Linked DNA regions of Halostagnicola kamekurae. The protein of the gene in region 1 binds, or shares a complex with, the protein of each later gene. Links are inferred from orthologs where the notes say so. Each region holds a gene or a part of one and is shown on either strand. Other genes may lie near its edges.

Region 1 (3,305 bases):
GTCGCGCCGGTGGTCTCGAGAATCGGGGCCTGACTCGGGCCGTCGACGTGGTCCGTGTGCTCGTGGGTCGCGAGCACGGCGTCCGCTTCGGTGACATCCTCCGGATCGAAGGGAACGGGAATCATGCGTATCGTCCGCGGGGGACTCCCCGTTCCGAGATAGGGATCGATGAAAACGGTCGTTCCCTCGTCGCCTTTCAGCGCGAAGCCGTTACAGCCGAAGTACCAGACGGCGACGCCGTCCGGATCGGCGTCCTCGATCGCACGAACAAGCCACTCGCCCCAGTCGCTCGTTGTCATACGTGTGGGTGCTCGGAGTGTGCGGGTAAGTGTTATCGTTTCGCCTCAAACCGTGAGAGTCGCCGCGAAATGGGGTGTGTGACCGAGATGAAACCGAGGACGAATCAGAACGCTCGAGAGCTATACTCAACACGACGCCGAGAGTTCGACGATAGCGGCGGTCTCGTCGTCTCGGCCCGACCCGTCTCGATAGCGAACGCTGCTTTCGTCGCGGTCGTACTCGATCAGGCCGGCGTCCTCGAGGAGCGGCAGATCGGTGTGTACGATGGCGCCCATAACGTGTCGCCAGTCGCCGGGCGCGACCGACTGGGTGTTCCCGTGGTCCGGTTCACGGGTGAGATCCATCGCGATCGACTCGACCGTGACGGCGTGCGAGCGGTCGGCGAGGGTTTCGACGATCCGCCGCCGGCGCGGATCGGCGAGCGCCTCGAACAGCGCGTCCGTCTCGTCGGCGTTCCGATCCTGATCCTCGAGGTGCTCGAGGAGTCCCGATTCGAACGCGTCGGGGGTCTTCTCCTCGAGGGTTGCAGCGCCGATGGCCGCGTCGACGCGTTTCGTCTCCGGATCGTAGGAGAGCACCCCCGCATCGGTGAGCATCGGAAGGTGGCGGTGGTGCAGATCGAGGAGCAGACTCTCGAGCGAGGCGACCGAAAACCCGTCTTCGCCCTCGAGTCGGTTCGCGAGTTCCGCGGCCGTCCGCGTCGATCGCGGTGTCTCGAGTACGAACGCGACGAGACGGCGTCGAACGGGGTCGGCGAGCGCCTTGAGCGTCACATCGAGGCGTTTCTCGTCGCCAGTTGCAGGTTTACTCGTCGGACGGTTCGCATAGTTCGTCATTACCCGCTCTGGGAGCGCGATCTCATTAAGCGCGTTCCCAAACCTCTTAGGACTGTGAAAGCGGATAGTCACGGGAGTAGAACGCTTCTCTCAGTGGTATCGGAGGATACGGCAGAACGCGTTTTCGCAGGAGATTACCAGGTGCCGTGGAACGTATCGAACTCGAGGCTGTCGAGCGGTTCGTGGCCGACGGCGATCTCGTACTCGCCGGGGGTGAGCATCGGCTTGTGGAACTGCGGGCCGTCGTCGGTCGTGATCCGAGGACACCCGGTGTTGACGAAGGCGTCCATGTCGAAGTTCCGGAGTCGATCGGGCGTGACCTCGTCCATCGTGATGAGGTAGGCGTCGTCGTTTTCGTCGAGGATGTCCTGGGCCTGCTCCCAGCGGCCCTGTCCGATCTTGGTACAGAAGATGACGCCCCACTTCTCGGCGTCCATCGCGCGGTGGATCGCGCCGTAGCGCTGTTTCATGAACTTCTCGGTGTCCGCGACCGTCACGACGTTGTTGACCGGGTCGGCGATGACGACGTGTTTGTCGGGGTGTTCCATCGCAAGCCCGAGCGGGTGGAACTTGCCACCGCCGACGTAGAGAATCTGGTTCGCGGGCACGTCAGCGCTGGCGTAATTGCAGCCCAGAACCTGTCCCTCGTGGGTCAGTCGGTCGTCGCCGCGACGGCTGTCGACCTCGTAGCCCCGTTCCTCGAGGAACTCGCGCATCTCCTCGTAGAGATTCATGTGTTGGGCCGTCGTCACGAGGCCGACCTCGGGGTCGTCGTCGGGGTCTGCGAGCGTCTCGAGGGCTTCCTCCATGATCGGCGTCACGTCGACGTTCGAGAACAGCGGGACGTAGATCACCTTGTCCGTGTCCTTCATCGGCGAGTGGCCGAAGTGGACGAAGACGTCGGTGCGTTTCATCAAGTACGTATCGAGGTCACAGGCGCCGTAACAGGGCTGGCCCGAGAGCATGATCGTCACGTCGTCGCCGACGCGCTCTCGGAGGTCGTCCGCAACCTTCGGCCCGCGGCGTTTGAGGCCCTCGGGGAACTGAAGGCCGACCTTCGTGGCGTCGCGGTCGTCGATTTCGTCGACGATCCGCTCGAGTTCGTAGTCCCACTCCCGATCGTGCTTGAGGCTCATTCCGGTGTTTCGGAGGTCTCCCTCGCTGTACTCCGACTGCTGGCTCATTACACTTTCATTCGTCGGCGCACGTAAAACGGCGGCGCTTTGGCCCCTCGAGACGATCTCACCCCGCGTTCGGTTCGAACGGTCGGACGTTCAGCCGGTCCGAAAAGTCATGGTACTGCAGTCTAAATGGAGGGCCAATGGTAGCACGAGGCGATTCGGACGGATACCTCTTCGACCTCTATCGCCAGTACATCGGCGAGCCGTCGGGTCGAAACGACGTCTACGTTGGATTCGGGCTGTTCTTCGGCGGGATCGGACTCGCAGTGACGGCGCTGGTACTTTTCATCTGGGGGAGCACGCATGAGCCACAATCGACGGCGTACGTGACGTGGACCGAACCGGCCTACGGGTTCGGAATGCTCTCGCTTCCGGCGATGATGCTCGGAATCGTCGTGTTGTTACCCTCGAACCGACGGATGCTCTATACGTCGCTCGCGGGCGCAGCGATAACGTTCGGAGCCGTCCTCGGTTTCTTCTATGCGTATCCGTCGGACTGGAACGGCTTCGGTCAGGATTACACCGTCGAAGTCGTCGCCATCTACGCGGTCGGCATCGCGGGGCTCATCGCATCCACGGGGGGTGCGCTGATTGCCCACTACTTAGAGCTCGCCCAGTCGGCCGGCGTCGGCGAGGCTCGAGACGGCGAACGGGCCGATTCCGAGTCCTACACCGACGAGGAGATTCAACAGGACATCGACGACGCGATGGAGGACGTCGAACTCTCGTGGGGCGGCGTCGAAAAGGACGACAACACGCAACTGAGCTTCAGCGGTAACGAGTTCGACAACGTCGAGATCGGCGATACGGCGAAAACGACCCGATCGTCCGGCGTCGATTCGCAGGTGGCCGGTCTCAAGGGACTCAAGGGCGGCGAGACGAAGACGACGACCTCGAGTTCGTCCGTGGAGGACCAGACGGCGAAGCTCAAAGAGCTCAGAGAGCAGAAACGGGCCGAGGAGCTGGCGGCGGACGATTCGGATGGCGC
Region 2 (3,263 bases), 1.1 Mb from region 1 along the record:
GAGCAGGGCTTCGCTACCGGCCAGAACGCCACGAATCGGCCGAGTACCTCCACACCCTGAACGCATCCGGGCTTGCACTCCCGCGGGTGATGGTCGCGGTCCTCGAGTATCACCAGAACGAGGACGGCACGGTGACGATTCCCGAAGCCCTCCGACCCTACATGGGCGGACAGGAAGTCATCGAGGGTCACGAGAAGGTCGGCGAGGCGGCACTCGGCGCGGGCGAGCGCGAGTAGCGCTCGAGCGTTGGTCGCAGAGGAGAATAGTTTTTGTGTGGGCGAGAACGATTGTTTGTGCTCTCACTACTGATTACAGACGGACAAAGCGAAGCCACGGGGCTCGACTCCGAGCGGTTCATTCAGGACAGTGGACACCCGTCGTCCATCTGGAATCGTAAGGCGCTCTTCAGCCAGTGATCGAACCGAATACCAAACTACCCGCTCGAGCGGAGCAGCGTCGTTTGCGAGAAGAAAAAAGCGAACGAACGGTCGCAGCTTAGATGTAGTCGATCGCCGGCGGCAGCTCGAGTTTCATGCCCTTGCGCTCCCGGATTTCCATAATCTTCTCGCGCTGGAGCGAGTCAGACATGACCTCGAAGCCTGCGTTCTCGGTGTTCCAAGAGGCGCGCCCCTCGGTCGCAGAGCGGATGTCGGAGGCGAACCCGATCATCTCGTCGACGGGCGCGATACCCTCGACGACCATGAGGTCACCCTCCTGGTACATGTCGTCGACGCGGCCGCGTCGACCCTGAATCTCGCCGGAGGCGGCGCCCATGTGGTCGTTCGGCACGTCGATACGGACGTCCTGCATCGGCTCGAGCATCTTGATCTGGCCGTCGATCAGCGCCTTGTGGACGGCGTTTCGCGTCGCCGGGATGACCTGTGCCGGGCCGCGGTGGATCGTGTCCTCGTGGAGCTTCGCGTCGTGGAGGCGGATGAGCGTCCCCTGAACGGGCTCGTTGGCGAGCGGACCGTTGTCCAGTGCGTCCTCGAGTCCCTCGATGAACAGCTCCATCGTCTCGTTTAAGTGCTGGATACCCTTGGTGGCGTCGAGCAGGATGTTCGAGCCGTGGATGTGCTCGACGATCTGGGAGTCGTCCTTGTCCATGCCGGCTTCCTGCAACGCTTCGCGGCGCTCCTGTTCGGGCATATCCATCGACGCCTCGCCCATCTTGATCGTCTCGACGAGATCCTCCGTGAGCGGCTCGACGGAGATGTAGAATCGGTTGTGGCGGTTCGGTGAGATCCCTTCGACCTGATCGCTCGCCTGCTGGATCGCCTCGCGGTAGACGACGATCGGTTCACCGGTGTTGACCGGAATGCCCTGGTTCTTCTCGATACGCTGGGTGATGACCTCGAGGTGGAGCTCGCCCTGCCCGGAGATCAGGTGCTCGCCCGTGTCCTCGTTGATCGTAATCTGGATCGTCGGGTCCTCCTTGGAGACCTGACGCAGCGTCTCGATCAGCTTCGGCAGGTCGTCCATCGTCTGGGCCTCGACGCTCTTCGTGATCACGGGCTCGGAGATGTGCTCGATGGATTCGAACGGCGTCATCTCGACGCTCGAGACGGTCGAGCCGGCGATAGCGTCTCGCAGACCGGTGACGGCAGCGATGTTGCCGGCCGGGACGTTCTCGACCTCCTCGCGCTCGCCGCCCATGTAGATGCCGACGGACTGGACACGATTCTTGCCCGCAGTCCCGGAGACGTACAGTTCCTGACCCTTCTCGAGGGTACCCGAGAAGACACGTCCTGCAGCGATTTCACCGGCGTGTGGGTCCACACCGATATCCGTAACCATCAGGACGACTTCGCCGGTCTCGTCGACGAGGCGCATCTGTTCTGCCAGTTCGGACTCGTCGTCACCACGCCAGACGCGCGGGATACGACGAGGCTGTGCCTTGATGGGATTCGGGAAGTGCTCACAGACCATATCGAGCACGACGTCCGACAGGGGCGTCTTCTCGTGAAGTTCCTGTCGTTTGTCGTTTTGCTCGAGCTCCATGATCTCGGCGAAGTCCATCCCGGTTCGCTGCATCGAGGGCATGGAGACGCCCCACTTGTACAGCGCGGAGCCGAAGCCGACGGTGCCGTCCTCGACGGAGACCGTCCAGTCGTCGATGTCGTCCATGTCTTCGGTCATCCCGCGGATAAGTTCGTTGACGTCGCCGATGACCGAGACGAGACGCCGTTGCATCTCTTCGGGGCCTTCCTGTAGTTCCGAAATCAGCCGGTCGACCTTGTTGATAAAGAGCGTCGGTTTGACGCCTTCTCGAAGCGCCTGCCGGAGAACCGTTTCGGTCTGTGGCATGGCGCCCTCGACGGCGTCGACGACGACGAGCGCACCGTCGACGGCACGCATCGCTCGAGTGACGTCGCCGCCGAAGTCGACGTGGCCCGGCGTGTCGATGAGGTTGATCAGGTGGTTGGTATCCTCGTACTCGTGGGTCATCGAAACGTTGGCCGCGTCGATGGTGATCCCACGTTCCTGTTCGTCCTCCTCGGTGTCCATCGCGAGCTGTTCACCGGCTGTGTCGTCGGAAATCATGCCGGCACCGGCCAGCAGGTTGTCCGTAAGCGTCGTTTTTCCGTGATCGACGTGAGCGGCGATGGCGATATTCCGGATGTTCTCCGGTTCGTCCATCAGCCGTTCACACTCCTGTACGATCTTCTTGCGTCGGCCCATATACCCACCTTTACCGCCAGTGGGGTCAAAAGGGTAGTGTTTCGCTGCCGTCGGAAATCGAGACAGTAACCCGCTGGACAACGCGAATCTGTCGTTTGGGTGAGTGAATGTCTTCCACGAACTCCACAAGTGACGCGGCCCGAGTCGGAAAGCCAACCGAAACTCGAGCGGTACCTACCGGTACCCAACGGGCGAAACAGACATACTCTCCCAACCCTTGCTATAGACACCCATGGATATCCGCGTGCACGGATCCGGTCCCGCTGCGCCCTTTCTCAGCGCCCGAGACCGCTTCGAAACCGAACACGATCTCTCACTGCCCGTCACCGTTCGTCTCAGAAACGATCCCGACGAACGCACCTTCGCCGCCCACTACGACGACCACCACGTGCTGAACATCTCGAGACAGGCCGCTTCGAGTGCAATGGCCAGCGAACTCGCCCTCCACGAGTTCGCCCACATGGCTCGTCACGAACAGGCCCATCCCTCTCACACGCAGTCGATCGACGAAGTACTCTATCTCGCGCTCGGGGGCAAACGCATCGAGCGCCGGACACTCGCTCACTGCTACCAGATCGCAA

What was found. Proteins that work in one complex are often made in the same cells at the same time.
Region 2: the proteins of dph2 (region 1) and BM348_RS01695 are in contact, whole or in part, in a crystal structure (PDB 6Q2D), measured with the Methanobrevibacter smithii proteins. The link is inferred for Halostagnicola kamekurae from one-to-one orthologs. Residues at the interface, in WP_011954460.1 of Methanobrevibacter smithii: Met1, Met3, Tyr4, Pro28, Glu29, Gly30, Leu31, Met33, Phe58, His80, Thr124, Gln126, Ser179, Gly180, Asn181, Phe182, His183, Leu185, Tyr201, Asn202, Phe211, Ile215, Arg291, Asp295, Asp296, Gln298, Met299; in WP_011954157.1 of Methanobrevibacter smithii: Pro482, Asn483, Lys484, His485, Tyr553, Asp555, Glu556, Glu559, Leu560, Leu591, His592, Glu593, Asp594, Ala595, Val596, His597, Arg598, Gly599, Pro600.

What each region holds. Positions count from the first base shown.
Region 1 is NZ_FOZS01000001.1:1,445,828-1,449,132, reverse strand. What follows is about bases 296-3,286. They hold dph2 (diphthamide biosynthesis enzyme Dph2), read right to left. Parts: upstream 2,321-3,286; coding sequence 1,271-2,320; downstream 296-1,270. Other genes in these bases: BM348_RS07445 (DUF7139 domain-containing protein), read left to right, coding at 2,458-3,286; BM348_RS07455 (DUF7344 domain-containing protein), read right to left, coding at 426-1,136; BM348_RS07460 (MBL fold metallo-hydrolase), read right to left, coding at 296-299. Outside these bases: more of BM348_RS07460, read right to left, coding at 1-295; more of BM348_RS07445, read left to right, coding at 3,287-3,305. UniProt on the Methanocaldococcus jannaschii protein: Catalyzes the first step of diphthamide biosynthesis, i.e. the transfer of the 3-amino-3-carboxypropyl group from S-adenosyl-L-methionine (SAM) to the C2 position of the imidazole ring of the target histidine residue in translation elongation factor 2 (EF-2).
Region 2 is NZ_FOZS01000001.1:340,365-343,627, reverse strand. Bases 90-3,038 are described here. They hold BM348_RS01695 (elongation factor EF-2), read right to left. Parts: upstream 2,683-3,038; coding sequence 496-2,682; downstream 90-495. Other genes in these bases: BM348_RS01690 (DUF5781 family protein), read left to right, coding at 2,915-3,038; serS (serine--tRNA ligase), read left to right, coding at 90-236. Outside these bases: more of serS, read left to right, coding at 1-89; more of BM348_RS01690, read left to right, coding at 3,039-3,263. UniProt on the Methanocaldococcus jannaschii protein: Catalyzes the GTP-dependent ribosomal translocation step during translation elongation.